4 regions of the Erwinia sorbitola genome follow, and region 1 is predicted to be linked to each of the others. Evidence: predicted binding sites of a transcription regulator. Region 1 holds the regulator's gene; each other region holds the start of a gene.
The links. Region 1 encodes LexA, which represses DNA repair genes until DNA is damaged. Its sites were predicted from a motif close to TNCTGTATGTACATACAGNA; they were not measured.
Positions count from the first base shown of each region.

Region 2: a site for LexA is predicted at 3,317-3,336, ahead of dinG (ATP-dependent DNA helicase DinG). Genes of this name have one in related genera too.
Region 3: a site for LexA is predicted at 3,295-3,314, ahead of sulA (SOS-induced cell division inhibitor SulA). Genes of this name have one in related genera too.
Region 4: a site for LexA is predicted at 3,635-3,654, ahead of dinB (DNA polymerase IV). Genes of this name have one in related genera too.

Region 1 is NZ_CP046509.1:4,306,269-4,312,250, forward strand. Features, by position in the region: gene GN242_RS19525 (conjugal transfer protein TraF) at 1-206, opposite strand, end outside; gene zur (zinc uptake transcriptional repressor Zur) at 681-1,190, shown strand; gene GN242_RS19535 (CsbD family protein) at 1,276-1,485, opposite strand; gene dinF (MATE family efflux transporter DinF) at 1,702-3,024, opposite strand; gene lexA (transcriptional repressor LexA) at 3,106-3,714, opposite strand; gene GN242_RS19550 (diacylglycerol kinase) at 3,821-4,189, opposite strand; gene plsB (glycerol-3-phosphate 1-O-acyltransferase PlsB) at 4,317-5,982, shown strand, end outside.
Region 2 is NZ_CP046509.1:3,132,604-3,138,585, reverse strand. Features, by position in the region: gene GN242_RS14085 (NAD(P)/FAD-dependent oxidoreductase) at 1-129, opposite strand, end outside; gene GN242_RS14080 (SDR family NAD(P)-dependent oxidoreductase) at 133-849, opposite strand; gene GN242_RS14075 (nuclear transport factor 2 family protein) at 846-1,277, opposite strand; gene GN242_RS14070 (MerR family transcriptional regulator) at 1,288-2,019, opposite strand; gene GN242_RS14065 (helix-turn-helix domain-containing protein) at 2,170-2,733, shown strand; gene GN242_RS14060 (GNAT family N-acetyltransferase) at 2,730-3,257, shown strand; gene dinG (ATP-dependent DNA helicase DinG) at 3,360-5,522, shown strand; gene ybiB (DNA-binding protein YbiB) at 5,551-5,982, shown strand, end outside.
Region 3 is NZ_CP046509.1:2,969,007-2,974,988, reverse strand. Features, by position in the region: gene GN242_RS13405 (AAA family ATPase) at 1-692, opposite strand, end outside; gene matP (macrodomain Ter protein MatP) at 805-1,260, shown strand; gene ompA (porin OmpA) at 1,351-2,421, opposite strand; gene sulA (SOS-induced cell division inhibitor SulA) at 2,768-3,274, opposite strand; gene GN242_RS13385 (TfoX/Sxy family DNA transformation protein) at 4,133-4,762, shown strand; gene yccS (YccS family putative transporter) at 4,759-5,982, opposite strand, start outside.
Region 4 is NZ_CP046509.1:3,676,325-3,682,306, reverse strand. Features, by position in the region: gene fadE (acyl-CoA dehydrogenase FadE) at 1-1,014, opposite strand, end outside; gene lpcA (D-sedoheptulose 7-phosphate isomerase) at 1,232-1,813, shown strand; gene GN242_RS16745 (class II glutamine amidotransferase) at 1,984-2,751, shown strand; gene dpaA (peptidoglycan meso-diaminopimelic acid protein amidase) at 2,722-3,456, opposite strand; gene dinB (DNA polymerase IV) at 3,669-4,724, shown strand; gene pepD (beta-Ala-His dipeptidase) at 5,040-5,982, opposite strand, start outside.

The DNA.
Region 1 (5,982 bases):
TCCTCCGGGCGGGCTTTGGTCATCAACGCCGGGTTAGCCAGTACAGCTGAACCATAGCTGGAAGATGCCACACCTGTTCCCCCCATCGCATCATTTCGGGCATCAAAGTAGTTACCCGCAGCAAACACACTCAATGGAGTAAACAACAGAGCGGGTAATACTACTGGTCGGGAAAATCCGATTAATTTCTTGAATTTATTTGCCATTGACCCCAAACCCACCTTTAAAAAATGAAAAAAGCGAATGCGCAAGAACGCGCATAACCGGATGCCTGAATAATGAACATAAAGGCACCATTTCATTGCTGTGAACTGAGAGAAGATGAGTGGGCTTATCAGGTCATTGCCATTTTATTAATCTGTTATCACGCTAACAGTTGAACGTTTCACATCTGTTTTTTTCAGTGCCAAACGCACATAGCCCTTTGCAAAAGGTAGACACGAACCTTAAGCCCTGCAAATCTGATTAGCCCGGCTGAATAAAAAAATAGTGGCCCTGGTGCCATCAAGACAATGGTGAAATTTTTTTAACCTTCTGCACTTAGCAGCAATACCAGTGAATAATCGAGATTGTCGGGCAGAATTTTGTTGGCCGGGAGTCGCAGGACGGTGAGTTCGGTGTTTTGTTGCAGATGTGATAAAATAACATCCTGAAATTGCCTGAGGAGGGGAACAATGAATATTATTAGCGCTGAAAAAATCCTGTCACAGGCAGAAGCTATCTGTCAGCAGCGCAGCGTGCGCCTGACGCCGCAGCGTTTTGAAGTGCTGCGCCTGATGAGCGAGCAGAATGGAGCTATCAGCGCCTACGATCTGCTGGATTTGCTGCGTGCCTCTGAACCTCAGGCAAAGCCCCCGACTATCTATCGTGCACTGGACTTTCTGCTTGAGCAGGGCTTTATCCATCGCGTTGAGTCCACTAACAGCTATGTGGTCTGCCATCATTTTGAAGAACCGTCTCACACCTCAGCAATGCTGATTTGTGGCCGCTGTGGTTCGGTGACGGAGCAACAAGCCGATGGAGTGGAAGATATTCTGAAATCACTGGCCCTGAAGTCAGGTTTTAAACTGAGTCATAGCGTGATTGAGGCGCATGGATTTTGTCAGCAATGCGGGGAAATTGAAGCCTGTACACATCAGGATGCGTGCCAGCACGATCATAGTGTGCAAAGCAAAAAACGTGGGCGTTAGTATAAATATTTAAGGGAAGGGTTAGAGCTGAGTGGCACTATCCTTGTGCCGGTATAGGAGCAATGTCCTGGCAGGAGCCGCTGTATTACCAGCGGTGGTTGTGACGGGTTTCCCAGTCACTTAGCTCTTTTTCGGCTTGATCTTTTTGATAGCCGTAGCGTTCCTGAATTTTACCTACCAGCTGATCGCGTTTACCTTCAACGACCGTCAGGTCATCATCGGTCAGCTTACCCCATTGTTCTTTCACTTTACCTTTAAACTGTTTCCAGTTACCGCCGGCTTCGTCTTTATTCATAATGTGATTCCTCTACCTTGGGTTAAAACAGCTTCTTTGTCTCAGAATTTGGCTTATTAGCCAGAGAATTATCTGGTGAAGCGCCTGACACAGAGATAATTGTAGTAGAGAAAATGCAATATGACCGCTAACCCCCTGCCCTGACGCTCCAAAACAGATACAAAGTCATTTAAAATCAGCAATTTAATAACTTATCGGCTTACGTAAGCAAATATTTCAGTGAGCAAACCAGCTATCATTACGCCAGTGCCGACGCCAGATAACCCACAGCGTTACCCCTCGTAACAGCAGGAACAGCGTTACTGCCAGCCACAGGCCATGATTACCCAGCCAGGGAACGGAGCACAGCGTAAGACCGAAACCCAGCGCAGCAATGGCCATACTGTTACGCATTTCACTGGCACGGGTGGCACCGATGAACATCCCATCGAGGAGATAGCAGCCTACGCCAGCCAGCGGCATTAACACCTGCCACCACAAATACCGATCGGCAAGCTGGCGTAGCGGTTCCAGAGAGGTCAACAGCGCAACGATATTCTCGCCAAACAGGGCATAAAACAGAGAGAAACCTAACGCCACCACTAACGATTGCCGACAGGCAGCGTGCCACACGTTGAGTAACTGCTTACTATTTTTCGCCCCGTAGGCTTCCCCGGAGCAGGCCTCAACCGCATAAGCAAAGCCATCCAGTGCATAGGCCGTAAAGGTGAGAAACATCAGCAGTACAGCGTTTACTGCTACCACATCATTGCCCAGTCGCGCACCGAAGATGGTCAGCGATGCAAAACAGATTTGCAGCAGTAGTGAGCGCAGCATGATATCGCGGTTTAAACGCAGCAGTCGTCCCACGTCACCGCGCCAGGCTGCCAGCATCAGCCGCAGCGTCAGACCGCGCAGTACCATGACCCGCCACACCAGCAACAGGCCAACGATCAGGCTGATGTATTCAGCAATTGCAGTGGCCGCCGCCGCGCCCTGCACACCCCACTTCAGACCGATAACGAACCACAGGTCGAGCAGAATATTTACCAGGTTGCCCACCACCAGCAGTATCACCGGAGCACGGGCGTACTGCACTCCGAGCAACCAGCCCAGCAGCACAAGGTTAGCCAGCGTTGCCGGAGCACTAAGCCAGCGCACCTGCATAAACAGGGCTGCCTGGTGCAGCACTTCGTCACTGCCGCCGGTCAGGCCCAGTGCGAGGTGAGTTATCGGGGTTTTAAACAAAATAAACACTATTCCGGCCAGCAAGGCCAACAGTAGCGGCTGCATCAGAGCGCGTGCCAGTGCAGATTTATCCCCGGCACCGAATGCCTGCGCCGTCAGCCCGGTTGTACTCATGCGTAAAAACAGCAGCAGCATAAACAGGAAGCTGGTTACAGTTGTTCCAATCGCCACGCCGCCAAGGTACGTGGGACTGTCGAGATGACCGATAACGGCAGTATCCACCAGGCCAAGGAGTGGCACGGTGATATTTGAAAGGATCATTGGCAGCGCCAGCCGCCATAGGCTTTTATCTGCGGGGGTAAGCAGTTTCATCAGAATCCATCAGAGTCGAGCTGATTAGAGATGATATACGCGCCGCAGAAGCAGCGCGCAGGATTTAGCGAGGAGTGACGATTAAATCCAGTTGCCGTTGCGAATAACGCCAACCGCAAGACCTTCAATGGTCAGGGTTTGCTGACGCAGATCGACCACGATAGGTTTGAAATCCGGGTTTTCCGGCAGAAGTTGCACCGTATTTCCCTGCCTTTTCAGGCGTTTTACCGTGACTTCATCGTCAATGCGGGCCACCACGACCTGCCCATTACGCACATCTTCCGTTTTGTGTACTGCCAGCAGATCACCATCCATAATACCGATGTCTTTCATTGACATACCGCTGACACGCAGCAGGAAATCGGCACCGGGTTTAAACAGGTCAGGATCAACCTTATAGTGGCCTTCGATATGTTGTTCTGCCAGCAGAGGCTCACCAGCGGCTACCCGACCAATCAGCGGAAGACCTTCTTCTTCTTCCATCATCAGGCGGATACCGCGAGAGGCACCTGAAACGATCTCAATCACGCCTTTACGCGCCAAGGCTTTCAGATGCTCTTCAGCAGCATTCGGGGAACGGAAACCGAGCTGCGCGGCGATCTCTGCACGAGTCGGTGGCATACCGGTTTGATTAATGTGGTCGCGAATCAGATCATAGACCTGCTGCTGCCTTGCCGTAAGTGCTTTCATCCCGCCCCCTGGTTGTTTATACAGTCGACTGTGAGTATATACAGGTATTTAGACATTTAAAACCTAAACTTGGGCGAAAGGCTGTTTGTAGTGAATTTTAGAAAACTCATCGCAAATATGGCACTAAGAGCATGATCCAGACGAAGATTGCCAGCAATATAGTTAACAGCACGGCAGCAGAGCCCATATCTTTCGCTCGACCTGAAAGCGGATGAAGTTCGCTGCCAATGCGGTCAACCACCGCTTCAATGGCGCTGTTGATAATTTCGACGACAATCACCATTACCACTGAGCCAATCAATAGCACCCGGGTGATGGCATCAACATCCAGCCAGCAGGCGACGATAACCGCCACTATTGCCGCGATGGCTTCCTGGCGAAATGCCGCTTCATGCTGCCAGGCAGCAAGGATGCCTTTCCAAGAATATCCGGCCGCTTTTATGATTCGTGTCAGTCCGGTGACATTATTTGCCATAATCAGGGAACCCTTTGAGAAGTTTAACGTCAATGAGTGGAACTACAGGTTTTTTAACACCACAGATTCTGTTAGCGCTTTCTGGTATGCTTGCGGCGCTTTGCTAACAAGAGGCTTCATGTTGTCTATGTCAGGTTGGCGTAATCTATATTATAACTTATTGAATCTTCCAGTTAAATTACTGGTAAAGAGTAAAGCAATCCCGGCTGAACCGGTTGCCGAACTCGGGCTCGATACTTCGCGCCCTATTATGTATGTGCTGCCTTATGATTCAAAGGCCGATCTCCTTGCTCTGCGTGAGCAGTGTCGCAAACAAGAACTGCCCGATCCGCTGGAACCACTGGAGATCGACGGTACGGTGTTGCCACGCCATGTGTTTATTCATGATGGCCCGCGCGTGTTCCCGTATTTTGTTCCGAATCTCGAATCGGTCAAGCTGTTCCATGAGTATCTCGACCTGCACCGCAATCATCCTGACCTGGATGTGCAGATGGTGCCGGTATCAGTGATGTTTGGTCGCGCACCTGGCCGTGAGGTACAGGGTGACAATCAACCGCATCTGCGCATGCTAAACGGCATCCAGAAGTTCTTTGCCGTCATCTGGCTGGGCCGCGATAGCTTTGTTCGCTTCTCGCCAATGGTGTCGCTGCGCCATATGGCCACCGAGCACGGTACGGACAAGATCATTGCTCAAAAGCTGGCACGCGTGGCACGTATGCACTTTGCCCGCCAGCGTCTTGCCGCTGTTGGCCCGCGTCTGCCGGTTCGCCAGGATCTGTTTAATAAGCTGTTAAAGTCCAAGGCGATTGCTAAAGCCGTGGAGGACGAAGCGCGCAGTAAAAAAATCTCCCATGAAAAAGCACAGCAGAATGCCGTTGAGCTGATGGAAGAGATTGCCGCCGACTTCTCCTACGAAGCGATTCGTCTGACTGACCGCATCATGGGCTGGACGTGGAGCAAGCTGTACCAGGGGATTAACGTCAACGGCGGTGAGCGCGTGCGCCAGCTGGCACAGGACGGTCATGAGATTGTCTATGTTCCCTGCCATCGCAGCCATATGGACTACCTGTTGCTCTCCTATGTCCTCTATCACCAGGGCCTTGTACCGCCGCATATTGCTGCCGGTATCAACCTGAATTTCTGGCCAGCCGGCCCGATCTTCCGTCGCCTGGGCGCCTTCTTTATTCGTCGTACCTTCAAGGGCAATAAGCTCTACTCCACTGTGTTCCGTGAATACCTGGGTGAACTGTTCACTCGTGGTTATTCCGTTGAGTACTTTGTGGAAGGAGGACGTTCACGTACCGGTCGCCTGCTGGATCCAAAAACCGGTACGCTGTCGATGACCATTCAGGCCATGCTGCGCGGCGGTAACCGCCCTATCACTCTGGTACCTATCTATATTGGTTACGAGCACGTGATGGAAGTGGGCACTTACGCCAAAGAGCTGCGTGGTGCGACCAAAGAGAAAGAGGGCTTTATGTCGATGGTGCGCGGGCTACGTAAGCTGCGAAACCTCGGCCAGGGCTATGTGAACTTTGGTGAACCGCTGCCGCTGGTCGCTTATCTGAATCAGCAGGTGCCTGAGTGGCGTGAGGCTATCGATCCGATTGAAGCACAGCGTCCCGCATGGTTAACCCCGGCGGTGAACGATATTGCGCAGAAAGTGATGGTTCGCATTAACAACGCAGGGGCGGCAAATGCCATGAACCTGTGTGTCACTGCGCTGCTGGCTTCTCGTCAGCGCTCTATGACCCGTGAACAGCTGACCGAGCAGCTCGACTGCTACGTACAGC
Region 2 (5,982 bases), 1.2 Mb from region 1:
AACATCCACCGTGGCGGTATGACCACCGAGTGTGCTGCCTGCTTCATAAAGATGTACCTCGGCACGGGAGGCTAATTTCCACGCACAGCTGAGGCCAGCAATGCCACTGCCAATAATCGCAACGCGCACGAATTACCTCGCTATTTTTTGCGTTAACAGACGCTGAAGAACCAGGGGGAGTCTGGATGTTACCCGCAGGATAAAAGCAAATAACGGCGGGAAAGCGATCTCAGCCTTGCCTTTTGCCAGCCCGTGCCGGATATAGCGCGAGGCCTGAACCACATCGACTATCATCGGCATGGCAAAATCGTTGCGCTGTGTCAGCGGAGTGTCGACAAAACCAGGCAGCACAAGAGTGATACCGATCTGCTGGCGTTTGACATCCTGCGCCAGGCTGCGTGCGAAATAGGCCAGCGCCGCTTTTGATGCTCCGTAGGCTTCCGCACGGGGCAGAGGAACCATGCTGGCGGTGGAACCCACCAGCGCCACGCGACTGCCGGGCTGCATCTGTGGCAGCAGGCTGTCGAGGCAGTTCACCGGGCCGCTGAAATTGGTCAGCATCACGCGGTGTACTTTTTCGGCTTCGACAATGCCATGATCGAGATATTCGCAGGTGCCTGCACAGAGGATTGCCAGATCGGCCAGCTTGCCGCTGAGTGCGGCGCGCGTTTCGGCGAGGTCGGTGATGTCGAACAGGCAGATCTCAATCTGCGGATAGTGCTGGCGCAGTTCGTCCAGTCGCTCAGGGTTGCGTCCACAGGCGGTGACGTGCCAGCCGTCAGCGGCATAATCCCTGGCCAGCTGCAGGCCAATGCCGGAGCTGGCTCCGGTGATCAAAACGCGTTTCATGGTTGCAGCCTCTTTTTGATCAGATTGATGGCACTGCCCAGCAGCGGTAGCTTTTCGTAAAGCATCGCGCCCATATCGTAATAATCGCGCTGAAACGCGACTTTATTGTCTCGAAATTGCAGGTAACTGCTGCCTTCCAGCGTCTGATCGGCACCGCGCTGTAAGGACGGGTGGGCATACTCCATCCGCCACAGTAAAAGTGCATCGGTTTCAAACTCACGGGTGAGCGTGACCACAAAACGGCAATAGCGCATATTTTTCAACAGGCTGGCAAAGTAGTTCTCCACCACCGCCAGCCCGCGATGCTCTCCCACCGGATCGCTAAGACAGATATCTGTATGGTAAATCTGCGCAAGCATACTTAGCCTGTCGCTGTTCAGCGTTTGATAAAAAGTAACTAACTGCTGTAATGCGACCTGCTGCGTCATACCCGATTCCTTAATGGCCGTGTGCGGTAATAGAGAATCCCTGCGCCTGCCAGTGGCTTATCTGTTCCTGCTGGCGTTTGGTGAACGCTTTGCCGGTATAAACGAAAATATGCTGGCCGGGGAACAGCTCCGGTCGCGGAGAATCCAGCGGTTCAGCAAGCACATCAATACGCCACCCCTGCTGGGAAAGCCGCCAGGCTTCCAGCCATAACCGCGTGCGGTCAGTCAGGCCCCAGCCGATCAGCAATGCATCTTTTCCGGCCTTCTTGCGTGAACCGGTTAAACAGAAGGCGATGTAATCAATTAAAGCACCATCTAATAAACTACACATAGCCCGGGCAGTATTTTGATCCAGACCCAGCCGCTGGCGAATAGGAACGAAAACATGGTCTATCAGCATCTCTGCCGGGTTTTCCTTGCCGATAGTGGCGATTTTTGTGCGCAATTTTGACGGGCGTACCAGGCGAAGCACCGCCAGCATCTCTTCCTGGAGTGCAAACCATCCATCATCAATATTAACGTTTTCGCCTTCGATCAGGGCCTTGACCTTACCAACCGGCACGCCGCTCTCAATCCAGCGTTTAATCTCTTCGATGCGCTCAATATCGTCTTCGTCAAACAGACGATGGCCACCTTCAGTGCGCTGTGGCTTAAGCAGACCATAACGACGCTGCCAGGCGCGCAGCGTGACCGGGTTGATGCCGCAGCGTTCTGCGACGTCGCCGATGCTGTACAGTGCCATGAATTACCTCTTACTGACTGTCAGACCTGTTATCAGCCTAACCAATAATAACAGGTTGTACAAAGTATTATTTATTGTACAAGTTGAAAAGACCAAAATTAAACGATATATCTCATATAAGAGATTTATTCCCTAATATGAGAATATCAAATGCAACAGACTCCAACGGAACAACGGCTTGCACAACGACTGGCCGATCTGCGCTTAGAAAAAGGCTGGTCGCTGGAGACTCTTGCCGAGCTTACCGGGATTAGCCGCGCTTCGCTATCCCGCATTGAGCGTGCTGAGACAAGTCCTACCGCCTCTCTGCTGAACCGCTTGTGCAGTGCTTACGGACTGACGATGTCACGGCTGTTAAGTGAAGTTGAACAGGGAGCTGTACAACTTTTGCGACCTGCGCAGCAAAGCGTCTGGCGCGACGTTGAAAATGGCTATGAGCGCCGCTCACTATCACCGCCTGCGCAGGCATTTCATGCCGAGTTAGTCGAGGCGCGCCTGGACGGCGGTGCGCGTATTGAGTACGACATTCCACCGCTGGCAGGGCTTGAGCAACATATCTGGATTCTTGATGGCGTACTGGAGTTCCATATGGATGATCGCTCCTGGCGGCTGGAGCAGGGAGACTGCCTGCGCTTTCATCTCTTCGGTCGTACCTGTTTCCATGCCCCTGAAGCTGCCGGGGTGCACTACGCGCTGGTGGTGGCCCGCCCATGACTCATATCACCTATCAATGGCTGGAAGCCGGACAGACACAACAGGAAATCCCGGCACTGTATGAGGTGCTGGATAGCTGCGTAGCGCAGGGAGCAAGTATCGGCTTTATCAGCCGCGATCGGCAGCAAATGACTCATTTCTGGCAGGATGTGGTTCTCAACCTCGCCTGTGGGGATAAACAGCTGCTGGTGGCGCGCAGGGAAGGGCGTATTGTCGGCACCATCATGCTGGCCCTGGCGATGCCTGCAAACGGGAAGCACCGGGCCGAAGTGATCAAACTGCTGGTTCACCCGGATGCGCGCCGCAGCGGGATTGCCCGCGAGCTGATGCAGCAGGCGGAAGCCCGTGCTCGTCAGCTGGGGCGCAGCCTGCTGGTACTGGACACCCGCAGCGGTGATGTTGCTGAATCTCTCTATCTCTCACTTGGCTGGCAGGTCGCCGGACAGATCCCACACTATGCCCGTTCGACCGCAGGGGTGATGGACGCCACAACGGTAATGTATAAGGAGATTGAGCAGCCTTAGCCTGCTTAAATTGCGAGCGGCCTCTGGAGATTAGCGTTTGCAGGCTGACGTCGCCGCCATACTGTGTAAAAATACAGCCTTGTTTAGCTGGAAGTGATGGTCATGGCGTTAACTGCTGCGTTAAAAACGCAAATTGCCGGGTGGTATAAAGCCCTGCAACAGGAAGTTCCCGATTTTATTCCGCGTGCGCCGCAACGGCAGATGATTGCCGAGGTAGCGAAGACGCTGGCGGGGGACGATGGTCGTCATCTGGCAATTGAGGCTCCCACCGGTGTGGGAAAAACCCTCTCCTACCTGATCCCCGGCATTGCCGTCAGCCGTGCCGAGGAAAAGCCGCTGGTGGTGAGTACCGCTAACGTGGCGCTACAGGATCAGATTTTCAGCAAAGATCTGCCGCTGCTGAAGAAAATCATTCCCGAGCTGAAGTTTACCGCAGCGTTTGGTCGCGGACGTTACGTGTGCCCGCGAAACCTCTCTGCGCTGGCAACAGATGAAGAAAATCAGGGCGACCTGTTGTTGTTCCTTGATGACGATATGACCGCCAGCAAAGATGAGCGTGCAATCTGTACCGAGCTGGAGAAATCCCTTAAACGCTACCAGTGGGATGGCCTGCGCGACCACTGCGCGGAAAATATTGAAGACTCGCTCTGGCAGCGCCTCAGTACGGATAAAGCCAACTGCCTGGGCAGTAACTGCCACTGGTTCCGTGAATGTCCGTTTTATGTGGCGCGGCGTGAAATTGAAAATGCGGATGTGGTGGTGGCGAACCACGCGCTGGTGATGGCCGCGCTGGAAACAGAATCGGTGCTGCCTCCGCCAAAAAACCTGCTGCTGGTGCTGGATGAAGGTCATCATCTGCCGGATGTCGCGCGTGATGCGCTGGAGATGAGCGGTGAGATCACCCCCGGCTGGACGGTGCTACAGCTTGACCTGTTTTGTCGCCTCGTGGAGCAGTGCCTGGCGCAGTTTCAGCCGAAACGCCCGCCGTCCCTCAGTCATCCGGATAAACTCAAGGCGCACTGTGAAGAGGTGCGCGAACAGCTACAGATGCTGTCGCAGATCCTCGGCCTCTATCTGCCGCCGGAAGGTCAGGAGGGGGAGTTCCGCTTCGAGATGGGGCTGCTGCCTGAAGAGATCCTGACCATCTGCGCCCGGTTGTTTAAACTCAGCGATGCGCTGCGGGGTCTGGCCGAAGGGATGATGAACGACCTCAGCGAGAAGAGCGGCCAGTTTGACGTGGTACGTCTGCATCGCACGCTGATCCAGATGAACCGTGCGCTGGGCTGGTTCGAAGCCAGCAGCAAGCTGTGGCGACTGGCGGCGATGGAGCAGGCTTCCGGAGCGCCGGTATCGAAATGGGTGACGCGGGAAATTCGCGATGGCAGCGCGCATTTGATGTTTCATTGCGCCGGGATACGCGTCAGTGAACAGCTGGAAAAGCTGCTGTGGCGTAAAATTCCCCATGTGGTGGTGACCTCTGCCACGCTGCGATCTCTTAACAGTTTTCAGCGATTGCAGGAGATGTCCGGCCTGAGCGAAAAGGCGGGCGATCGTTTTGTCGCCCTCGACTCACCCTTCAATCATGTCACCCAGGGCCAGCTGATTATTCCGCAGATGAAGTATGAACCGATGCTGGCAAACGAGGTGCTGCATCTTGCGGAGATGGCGCACTTCTTCCGTCATCAGATTAAGCTCGCTGCCCATAAAGGCATTCTGGTGCTGTTCGCCAGCGCCCGGGCCATGCATCAGTTTCTGGCCTATCTGCCCGAGCTGCGGCTGATGATGCTGGTGCAGGGGGATAAGCCGCGCCCGGCGCTGGTGGCACTGCATCGTAAACGCGTAGAGCAGGGGGAAACCAGCGTTCTGGTCGGGCTGCAATCCTTCGCCGAGGGGCTGGATTTGAAAGGCGATCTGCTTTCACAGGTGCATATTCATAAAATCGCCTTCCCCCCGATAGACAGTCCGGTTATTTTGACTGAGGGAGAGTGGCTGAAAAGCCTGAAGCGCTATCCGTTTGAAGTGCAAAGCCTGCCCAGCGCTTCGTTTAACCTTATTCAGCAGGTGGGGCGGTTAATCCGCAGCCATGACTGCTATGGCGAAATTGTAATTTATGATCGGCGGCTAATCAGTAAAAGCTATGGTGCACGTCTGTTGGGCGCGCTGCCGGTATTCCCGATAGCGCAACCACCGATGCCGGAAGGCGAGCTGCCGAAAGCTGTCACTCCGGCGGTGAAAAAGAAACCCACATTCCGCCGTCGCCGTTAATCCGTCTTACTGAGTAAAGAGCATAAGCATGGAATTTAAAAAAATTATTAAAGAGATCGGACGTGGTAAGAATCATGCCCGCGATATCGATATGGAAACCGCTCGCGAGCTTTATCGCCGCATGCTGAACGGTGAAGTGCCGGATCTTGAACTTGGAGGGATTTTGATTGCCCTGCGCATTAAAGGAGAGGGCGAGGAGGAGATGCTGGGTTTCTACCAGGCGATGCAGGAGCAGATGCTGCGCCTGACGCCACCTGCGCAGCGCCCAATGCCGGTGGTCATTCCCAGCTATAACGGCGCACGTCGTCAGGGAAATCTTACCCCGCTGCTGGCACTGCTGCTGTCGCGTCTTGGCTTCCCGGTGGTGGTTCATGGCGTGAGCGACGATCCTACCCGTGTCACCAGTGAGCAGGTGTTTGCGGCGCTGGATATTGCTGCGGTAACCACACCTGAACAAGCA
Region 3 (5,982 bases), 1.3 Mb from region 1:
CCAATAAGCACCAGGCGGAACTGCATTGGCATAGACGGGATCGATAACGGCAGAGGACGGCTTTCGTCCTGGGAATACCAGTCAAAACGCTGGTTCACCATGATCTGTTTCAGTCGCAGCCACAGCAGCGGCTGCGCCATCAGTGCGCGCATGGACAGTACCAATACTCCGCCATTTGCACGATGTACCAGACCAGGAGAGAGTGTAATTTTCGACTGGTGAATGCGGACACAGCCGAAAAGCTGTTCGGCTTCAATCCATTCAGCCTGATGTACACCGCCTTCACTGGCGAAGTTATCAGCTGCGGCTTGCGCCGGACGCCAGCTTATAGCGTCATCGCTTATGTCATAATGACCGCCGTATAAGGTCGGATTATCATCATCGATAAGAGATGAGAGAATATCCTGTAATAGAGCAAGATATTCAGCACTCTCAGGGCTCTTGACCAGCATTAGCGGTATTTTGGCCGGGGTTTGCATAAGCAGGCTCAGGCCATTAAACAGGCGTGCCTGCACGGATGCAAAGCACTCTGTATCGGCAGTAAAGGCCTGCGAGAGGAGATGCTGGAAGCGTTCTGTATCGGGCTGTAAGGCGCGCCACTCTAATCGGTTGTTGGTCAAAGTTATCGTATTTTTCTGAATGAATAAAAGTGGCATTATACAATATTTCAGCCTGTTAAGCACAGCAGACATGCGTATTCGCGCTGCTTGCGTTAACATTGACCCTGATGTCCCTGTTTTCTTTGCAGCCTGATGAAAAAAAGCTGTTATTCTTAATTCGTTATGTGGTCAGCATGAGATTCCGATGAAATATCAGCAACTGGAAAATCTTGAAAGCGGATGGAAATGGAAATACCTGGTCAAGAAGCATCGTGAAGGTGAATTGATCACGCGTTATATCGAGTCAAGTGCAGCGCAGGCAGCCGTCGATGAGCTACTGGTGATTGAGAACCGACCGGTGGAGGTATTGAAGTGGATCAGCCAGCATATTAACCCGGCGCTTGAAAACCGCATGAAGCAGACTATCCGTGCGCGCCGCAAACGTCATTTTAATGCTGAACATCAGCATACGCGTAAGAAGTCTATTGACCTGGAATATTTGGTCTGGCAGCGTCTGGCGGGTCTTGCCCAGCGCCGAAATAGCACATTGTCTGAAACGATAGTGCAGTTGATTGAAGATGCAGAGCGTAAAGAGCAGTACGCAAGTCAGATGTCATCGTTGAAGCAGGATCTTAAAGCAATTCTGGGCAAGCCTGAATAAAACCGATAAACCTTTTTCATTTATTCTGACTTGAAGATTGTCTGCCAATAAAAAACCCCGCCGGAGCGGGGTTTTTTTTAACGAGATAACTTAAGCCTGTGGCTGAGTTACAACGTCTTTGATGCCTTTAACTTCGATTTCTACGCGACGGTCTGGCGCCAGGCAGTCGATCAGGGCATTACGGCCTTTCACGCTGTCACAGGTGCTGCCGGTAACAGGGTTAGATTTACCCTCGCCACGTGCAGAGATCTTGTTAGAAGGGATGCCTTTAGAAACGAGGTAGTCTACAACAGACTGAGCGCGTTTTTCAGACAGTTTCTGGTTATACTGCTCGGAACCGATACGGTCGGTGTAACCCAGCACTACAACAGAGCCATCTTTAGGATCCAGATTACTCAGCTGGGAGTACAGCTGATCCAGAGCCTGCTGACCTTCTGGTTTCAGAGTGGCTTTGTTGAAGGTAAACAGAACGTCAGACTTCAGGGTGAAACGCTTGGTTTCAACAACTGGAGCTGGAGCTGGAGCTGGAGCAACAACTGGTGCTACTGCATCATCCTGACCGAAACGGTAGGAAACGCCAACACTCAGCATTGAGTTATCAGGACGCGCACCAACGGTACCTGCGTCACCGATGTTGTTAACCCACTGGTAGTCCAGACGGGTTGCCCAGTTTTTGGTCACTGCGTATTCAACACCAACAGCAGCCAACGGAGAAACGCCAGTATCATGGTCGCTGATACGGTTACCGTTAGCATTCTGCTGGGTAGAGTCTGCACGCCATACCATACCACCCAGACGGGTGTAAACGTCCAGATCGTCAGCTACTGGGTAGCTTAATTTAGCTGCCAGCTGAACGCCCTGTGCTTTGAAAGCGCCGTTGACGTTGTTGCCTTTGTTAGGCATGCGGCCTAACCAGTCATAACCCAGCTCGAAGCCCAGGTACTGGTTTGCCTGATAGCCACCAAATGCACCAGCACCGAGCTGGCTTTCATGAGTTGGACCATCGTTATCTTGGTAACCGTTACCGTAGTAACCTTTGTCATGGTACTGAGACCAGCCCAGTTTAGCACCGGTATACCAGGTGTCATCTTTAGGTGCGGCCTGCGCTACGGTAGCGAAGCCAGCCAGTGCCACTGCAATTGCGATAGCTGTCTTTTTCATTTTTGCGCCTCGTTATCATCCAAATAGGCAATGAGCTTTAAAGTAGCTCTTTGGTTTAATCCTTCGCCGGGTTAAAAAGCTCGATTATGACTCTTCCAAAAGGAGGTTATTGAGCACCCTGGCGAGCTAAAGTCTACAACGTACCAGCAAACTTACAAGTATGATGTGAGGACGGCACGCAAAAAAACAGCGTTTCATACACATTTATTAACATTTAAGGGTGAATTCTTTGCTTAAAAACAGGTCAGAGATCTCCGCTAAACCATTGCTACGCCCCGTCATAACATAATCATACGGTTAAGACAGGGCAGGCAGGGAAAAAATTTGAGAAAATTCTCATTTTTACTTAATGATACAAAGATGAGTGAATTCTTAGACCGTTCAGAGGTCTCCCTGAGGGAAAAATGCTATTTTCTGAACGCATTATTAACCCTAAAGCCTGGCCAGAACTTGCAGCTTCTTGCAAACGGCGACGATCCACTTCCGATATATCTTCTGCAAGCCAGCCTAAAACCACACTATAGTTCCCTGTCTGTAATGCCTTGATCATTGCCTCGACGGTGTTGATGGCACCAGAGGATGGAGACTGCATCACTTTATCCAGCGGTAACCCAGAGCGCTGTAGCCAATCACGACTGAGTTTCTGTGGTGGCGTCAGCCATAGTTGCCAGCGAGACTGCGTCCCCAGTTGCTGCAATAAAGGCAGTAGCAGCAATTGAGTCATGCCGGGTTGATTCTCACTGTAAATCAGTTCGCTGATCTGGCCACTGGCACACGGGGCTGTGGAAGGCACAGATGCAGCAGCGTGCAAGGTACGACTAACAGATTGAGATTTCAGGGAATGAGTACGCATAATGTCTTCGCTCATCTGGTTACTGTATGGATATACAGTATAGCCATGATGAACAAAGATCAACCTTTAATCTTCCTTCCTCGCACAGGCTGAACCTGGCAAAACAGGCTGAGGCTATCTCGCTGAGTCAGAAGTTCCATAAAGTGATATCCATAATGTAGTGGGCACCTTCCTGAAAAAAATTAAAATCGATAATATTTCATGGGATAATAGTTGGTTATCAATTTCCGTCTCCCTTTTTACGCCTGCTTTCGAATGGTGATTAGGTATCATGTCAGCAGCTGTAACGCGTCAAGTTAATTAACTCTTCCCTGTGATCTGGATCTGATAATGGTAGCAGGATGGTCTTTCCTGGAGTTTTAAGGAAAGAGTATTCATAAAGATTTTCTTCTTTCTCAGGTTTTTGAATAAACATTAAAAATAAATCGCTGCTATCCACAATGCATCAGTATTGAGGAAAAGGCCCGCGTGGCCTGCTTCCGTGCAGGGTTCTCCTGGATGATCCGCCCTTAAGACCTGGCACTCTCATTGACAATGACATCTAAAAAAAACGAATGCTGTATAGGTGCTATTTTTATCCGGAGGTAAAGGTTGTTTATGAATAACGGTCGCATCTGTAGTGTCTCATTGCAATTTAACTTCGCGAAGGCATTATTAATCGATGATATATTTTTTGAAGGGGGAAAATCGCTGGCGTCTATTTAAAGTTGATTGTTTTTTTCGTAACGCCTCGCAAAATTACAATGAAAATGGGTGAAATGCCAATTATTCATTGAACCTGTAATGAGTATTGCTTATTTTCTATTGCGTTGTTTTGAGGTTTGGTAGGCTATTTTATCAATAAACTTGGGTGAGAATATGGATAATTCTAAACGTAAAATCGCTGAAGCGAAGCAACGGCTTGCCGAGCTAGGTGACGTACAATCCCGTACACAATTTGGCGGTTATTGCCTTGCGGTGGAAAAAACCGTGTTTGCGGTGGTTGCAGAAGGGGAGCTTTATCTTCGTGCCTGTGAGCAGGCCCAACCCTATATTGTGGAGCGCAAAATGGAACCTTTAAGCCTCACCAAACGCGGTGTACCGGTGGAGCTCAATTACTATCGTGTTGATGGTGCTTTATGGTCTGACAACGAACAGCTGTTGGCTCTCTCCCAGCTTTGTTTACAGGGAGCTAAAAAGCAGCAAGAAGAACGCCAGAATAACCGACGTCTTAAGGATTTGCCTAATATGGGAATCAGGATGGAAATGTTATTGCGACAGGTGGGCATTCAGACGATTGAGATGCTAATTCAGAAAGGTGCAAAGCGAAGCTGGTTGTTGTTGCGTTCCTGTAATAAGAATCTGGGGCTGAATGTATTGTATGCATTGCAGGGTGCCATTATCGGGCGTCATCAGGCTGCGTTGCCGCAGGCGATGAAAGAGGAGCTGCGCGTATGGTTCGAATATAACGAGCAGCAAGAGAGAAAAAAGAAACGTGAACAGAATTAGCTATGCAGGGAAATCTGCTTTTTCAGGCGCGCAATTTCAGGCAATAGGGCCACCAGTAAGCCAACCTGTTGCAATACCAGTGGCTCTTTCGTTTCGGCATTGGCTTTACTGTGCTGAATGCGTTCCGCCAGGCTATCCATCATGCGCTGTGCTTTCGCTTCATCGACGATGTCGATATGGAGGATATCATCGACATAACAGACAGCGTCATCCATTAGTTGCAGCATGGCATCGCTTTCCAGCTTTTCGCGATGTGCACCGAGAGCAGAAATATAGCTCAGGAACGAATGGTTAAGGCATAGCAGCCGGAAAGCCGCTTCCCGAAGCGCCTGATCGGATTTATTTTCTACCGACATATTTGAAACGACGGATGCCAGCTCCGCATCGCCATTATGAGCATCGCGCCGGGCAATACGATAATCCAGCCGGTTATCTTTTCCCTGGTGATATTGCACCAAAATGGCATCCAGATAGCGGCAGTTGGCATTCAGAGTTCGTTCAGCAACGGCAGAAAGTCGGCGGAAACGCCAGTCAGGCCAGATAAATGTCACTGCCAGCCAGGCAATACCGCAGCCAATCAGCGTATCAACAATTCGTGGCAGGGCAACCTCAAAGCCTTCTCCCAGCAGGTTGAAACACAGCAATACCAGCAGGGTGATAAACATGGTTGCATGTGCATATTGTACATTGCGAAACGCAAAGAACAGGACACCGGTGACGACAATCATCATCAGCTGGCCTTCAATAGACGGAACCAGCCAAAGGAGCGGCAGCCCAAGCACTATACCGGCCAGCGTACCAATAATACGTAGCGCCAGGCGTCGGCGAGTTGCACTGTAATTAGGCTGGCAGACAAACAGACTGGTTAGCAATATCCAGTAGCCGTGCTGTAAGCCGGTAATCTGGATAATGCCATAGCCTGCACACAACAGCAGCGACATGCGCACCGCATGACGGAACAGCGCAGACTCCGGGCTAAGATGGCGGCTCAAACGCAGGCGAACATCGCTCCAGCCTTTCAGTCCTTCGCTGGAAAGTGTCTGATCGTTGTATGTACTGCCCTCAGCCAGGATCTGCTCTGATTCGATGGTAGCGAGTTGGGCATCGATCGCTTTCAAATTGTTAAGCAGATAGGTCATCGCCTTGACCTCTGCACTGTCAGGCTGCTCGACTGCAAGCCGATGCAGCGCAGCGTTGAGATTAACAAAAACTTTCTCGAA
Region 4 (5,982 bases), 630 kb from region 1:
GCCATTCTGGAACGGTACGTTAAGCGGGAAGTGCCGCTGGCCAATCTCTACGCCCGGCGTCTGCGTCGGGATCAGGGCACAGGTGATCCCCAACTCTTTTGTTTCTCCCAGCAAGCCGTCAGGATCGGAAAGTTTAAATGCCAGTCCAAGCACTGTGGCGACAGGAGCGAGCGTGATATAGCGTTTATTCCAGGTGAGGCGCATACCCAGCACCTGGCGACCCTCCCATTCACCCATACAGACCACGCCGACATCCGGAATGGCGCCCGCATCGGAACCGGCTTCCGGGCTGGTCAGGGCAAAGCAGGGGATCTCCTGACCACGCGCCAGGCGGGGCAGATAGTGATCTTTCTGCGCTTCGGTACCGTAATGTTGCAGCAGTTCCCCAGGCCCGAGGGAGTTAGGTACACCAACGGTAATCGCCAGGATACCGGACACGCCCGCCAGCTTTTGCAGCACGCGCGCCTGAGCGTAGGCTGAGAATTCCAGCCCGCCGTACTCTTTTTTGATAATCATGGCAAAAAAGCGATGCTGTTTCAGATAGGCCCACAGCTCAGGGGGCAGATCGGCCATTTCATGGGTGATCTGGAAATCATTCGCCATACGGCAGGCTTCTTCTACCGGGCCATCAATAAATGCCTGCTCTTCCGGCGTCAGTCGCGGTTGCGGATAGCTATGCAGTTTCTGCCAGTCAGGCTTACCACGGAACAGATCCCCTTCCCACCAGGTGGTGCCCGCTTCGATAGCTTCTTTTTCGGTGCGTGACATCGGCGGCATCACTTTCTGGAAGGTATTCAGCGTGGGTTTGCTGAACAGCGCCCGGCGCATCGGCAGAAAATTAAACGGCAGCAGAATAATCGCCAGCGGCACCAGCAGCCATAATGTCCACAGCCCAGAAAAGCCGAGTGCCGCAGTCCAGACCAGCAGTGCAGCACTGGCAGCCAGTAGATTTATACGGTGATAAAACAGGGCGCCAATCAAAAGGATCGTCGCCACAATACTGAGAACCATCATAACGTGTGCTCCGTAAGTAGTAAGAGGTCTGACCTGTTGGTTATATGTTTAGATTACCCCGGCGCTGTGTGCAATCTGTTTACATAATAATTACAACCTGGCTCACAAAGCGCGGGCACAAAGGGTTAATCCCTCAGGGTGACGGGGAGATCGCTTCCCGCCTCTCTGGCAACTTGATAAACTCCTGCTATACCTCTTTCCAAAAAGGACATCCCCTATGTATCAGGACATCATTCGCGCCGAGCTGGACGAAGCGGCACAGACGCTAAATAAATTTCTAAGTGAAGATGCAAACATTGAGGCGATCCAGCGTGCGGCAGTGCTGCTGGCGGATTCATTCAAAGCGGGCGGAAAGGTTCTCTCCTGTGGTAATGGTGGTTCGCACTGTGATGCAATGCATTTTGCTGAGGAACTGACCGGGCGCTATCGTGAAAACCGTCCCGGCTATCCGGCGATTGCGATTTCTGATGTCAGCCATCTCTCCTGCGTAAGCAATGACTTTGGCTACGATTTTGTTTTCTCACGCTATATCGAAGCGGTGGGTAAAGCAGGGGATGTGCTGTTAGGGATCTCCACCTCCGGTAACTCCGCTAATATTATTAAAGCCGTTGAAGCGGCGCGGGCCAAAGGGATGCAGGTCATTACCCTGACCGGTAAAGACGGCGGGAAAATGGATGGCGTGGCTGATGTGGAAATCCGCGTACCGCACTTCGGTTATGCTGACCGTATTCAGGAGATTCACATTAAGGTAATTCATATCCTGATGCTACTTATCGAAAAAGAGATGGTAAAAAAATAGCCTTCTCTTTCGCGCCGCAGCTGCGTTAGCTTTACGCGTAATCCCCCGGTAGCTTATTGAGGTAACCTCCCGGGGGGTTACCTGATTGCCGCCTTGCTGTAATGTGAAATCAGCGGCTATTTTGCTGTCATCCTGCGGGGCGAAACTGATCTAATTACTGAGGTAATCCTATGTGCGAACTGCTCGGGATGAGCGCAAATGTCCCGACGGACATCTGTTTTAGCTTTACCGGGCTGGTGCAGCGCGGTGGCGGAACAGGTCCGCATAAAGATGGCTGGGGCATTACCTTTTATGAAGGGAAAGGCTGCCGTACATTTAAAGATCCGCAACCCAGCTTTCAATCACCCATTGCCCGGCTGGTTCAGGAATATCCGATTAAATCCTGTTCGGTGGTGGCGCATATCCGCCAGGCGAACCGTGGTGAAGTATCACTGGAAAACACCCATCCCTTTACCCGCGAACTGTGGGGACGCAACTGGACATACGCGCATAACGGACAGCTAAAAGGTTACAAAAACCTTGATACCGGCCCGTACCGTCCGGTGGGTGAAACCGACAGCGAACTGGCCTTCTGCTGGCTGCTGCATAAGTTGACCACGCGCTACCCGCGTACGCCGGGTAACTGGCCGGCAGTGTTCCGTTATATTGCTGAGTTGGCGGCAGAAATGCGGGAGAAGGGCGTATTTAATATGCTGCTTTCGGATGGACGTTATCTGATGGCGTTCTGCTCAACCAATCTATTCTGGATCACCCGACGTGCGCCGTTTGGCAAAGCCAAGCTGCTGGATCAGGATGTGGAAATTGATTTTCAGAAGCAGACCACGCCAAATGACGTGGTCACAGTGGTTGCCACTCAGCCGCTGACGGCGAATGAAACCTGGCACAAGATTGAGCCAGGTGAATGGGCGTTATTTTGTCTGGGTGAGCGCCAGAGCTGATTCCGGTGCGCCTGAGTTGCCCGCAATCGGGCGGCTCAACACGTACTTGCCGTCGCTGACATTCACTGACGGTGGCTGTCTGGTCTGGACAAACTGCGTATAACCCGGCTGTAGCTGCTTCCAGAAATTAATATAGGTGGAGTAGCGGTGACGCTGCATATTGCTTTCCGTCATGCGGAACGGATAAATGCTGACCTCAACGCGCGGCTGGCCGTTACGCAGCGCCGCTTCCACATAGTGATAAATTTCGTCCATATAGGCATCGGTCATGGCGTAACAGCCAATTGACACGCAGTTGCCGTGGATCATCAGATATTTACCCTGATAACCTTGCTGACGGTCATACTCGTTCGGGAAGCCGACATTAATCGCACGATAAAAGCGACTGTCGGGTTTCAGCTGGGAAATACCTACGCTGTAAAAACCTTCCGGGCTTTTAAAATCACCCTGAACACGCTTAGGCCCCAGTCCACCAGAAAAATTACAGATGCGGTAACTGTTAAGCAGGCGGAATTCATTGCCGATCTTGCCGTATAACTCCAGCGTGCGCTCTTCTTTGAAGATTTGCAGGTACACGGGAGTGCCAATTAATTGTTTCTTTAACTCTTTGCTTACCGGCGCCAGTGGGGTTACCGAATCCGGTACGCTGGCAAAGACAACGGTTGGCAGAAAAATCATCGCAAACAGCAGTGCGATTTTGCCCATTCTTGTTCCCTTGAAATGTAGGGTTGAAAGCAACGCCGGACGGCGTCGGTACTGACAATATCGGACGAATCCGCTATCGCTGCGTCACCTTAGCACTGTCTATTTTTTTATCAAGACAGCGGAGAATAAAAAAACTTAAATTGTGCATCTTTTGGCGCGTATTGAACTCTGATAATTAGACTGTATACTTATCCAGTACTGTCGGAGGGGCTATGCGTAAAATCATTCACGTTGATATGGACTGCTTTTTCGCCGCAGTAGAAATGCGCGATAATCCCAGCCTGCGCGATATTCCCATCGCTATTGGCGGCAGCGAAAAACAGCGCGGTGTCATCAGCACAGCCAACTATCCGGCACGAAAATTTGGCGTACACAGCGCAATGTCAACGGCGATGGCGTTAAAGCTCTGCCCGCATCTGACGGTGATTCGCGGCCGCTATGAGGCCTATAAAGAAGCCAGCGTCCATATTCGTGACATCTTCTCCCGCTATACCTCTCTGATTGAACCTCTGTCGCTGGATGAAGCCTACCTCGATGTCACCGACAGCCTGCACTGCCACGGTTCCGCCACGCTTATCGCCCGTGAAATACGTGACACCATCCAGCGTGAACTCAACCTTACTGCCTCGGCTGGCGTTGCACCGATTAAGTTTTTGGCAAAAATCGCCTCCGATATCAATAAGCCCAACGGCCAGTTTGTGATCACCCCCCATGAGATGTCGGATTTTCTGACAGCTCTGCCGCTGGCGAAAATCCCCGGCGTGGGAAAAGTGACGGCGCGTAAGCTGGAAGAGCTGGGGTTGACCACCTGCGCCGATGTGCAAAAAACCGATCTTGCTACGTTGTTAAAGCGTTTTGGCAAGTTTGGCCGTGTGCTGTGGGAGCGATGTAACGGTATTGACGACCGTGCAGTGATCACCTCAAGGGAGCGTAAATCTCTCGGCGTTGAGCGTACGCTGTCGGAGGATATTCATCAGTGGGATGACTGTCTGGAGATTATCGATCTGTTGTACGACGAGCTGGAACGGCGGCTGGATAAAATCAAACCGGATCGTCAGATCGCCCGTCAGGGAGTGAAGCTGAAATTTCATGACTTCCAGCAGACCACGCAGGAGCATGTCTGGCAGATGCTGAATAAAGCCGATTTAATCGAAATTGCGCGCAAAAGCTGGGATGAGCGACGGGCAGGGCGCGGCGTAAGGCTGGTGGGGCTGCATGTGACGCTGCTCGATCCGCAAATTGAGCGCCAGCTGCTGCTGGGATTATAACCAGCCACGGCCTGAATACCGTAGGGGCGAGGCATGCCTCATCCGCGCAACGCAGGCAAAATTGTTACAGCGATCCGAATACCGTAGGGGCGAGGCACGCCTCGTCCGCGCAACGCAGGCAAAATTGTTACAGCGATCTGAATTCCGTAGGGGCGAGGCACGCCTCGTCCGCGCAACGCAGGCAAAAATTGTTACAGCGATCTGAATACCGTAGGGGCGAGGCATACCTCGTCCGCAAAACGCAGGCAAAATTGTTACAGCGATCTGAATTCCGTAGGGGCGAGGCACGCCTCGCCCGTTTAACCCACGGATTAATTACTTAACCGGAATCGCCTTCAGCAGCGCAGTCAGCAGCTGCCAGTACAGGCCAACGCTGGCAATATGCACCTGCTCATCCGGCGAGTGTGGCCCGGTAATGGTTGGCCCAATCGACACCATATCCATCTGCGGGTACGGCTCTTTAAACAGACCGCACTCCAGACCTGCGTGAATAACCTGAATGTTCGGGGTTTTATCGAACAGTTTTTCATAGGTTTCACGCACCAGCGCCATAACGGGTGAATTGGCATCCGGCTGCCAGCCAGGGTAGCTGCCTTTAGCGAGGGTTTTTGCCCCGGCCAGCTGACCAAGGGCAGTCAGCATTTCCACCACGTACTCTTTACCGCTGTCGATCAGTGAACGAATCAGGCAGTTAATTTTTGCTTCATTACCTTCAAACGACACCACGCCCACGTTCAGCGAGGTTTCAACTACGCCTTTCATCACGTCTGAATTACGGATCACACCGTTCGGAGTGCTGTTCAGCAGGGCGATAAATGTGTCACGGCTGGTGGCGCTCAGAGCCTGCTCTGCATGAGCCAGCTCTTCCACCACTACGGCGATATTCTTCTCTTTCAGGCTCAGTTCATTTTGCAGCGTCAGCAGATAGCTTGCCGCCAGTGATTTGAGTTTGTCGAGATGGGCCGGTGCAACCGCCAGCGTGGCAAAAGCTTCACGCGGGATAGCATTACGCAGCGTACCGCCGCTGAAATCGACCAGACGCAGATCCAGATCTTGCGCATGAGCGAACAGGAAGCGCGCCAGCAGCTTGTTGGCATTGCCCAGACCGACATGAATATCACAGCCGGAATGGCCGCCTTTCAGGCCCTTCAGGGTCAGCTTCACCGTCTGATAACCAGCCGGAATCGCTTCACGGGTCAGTGCCAGGGTGCTGGTAAAGTCGATACCGCCCGCACAACCCATATAGATCTCACCTTCT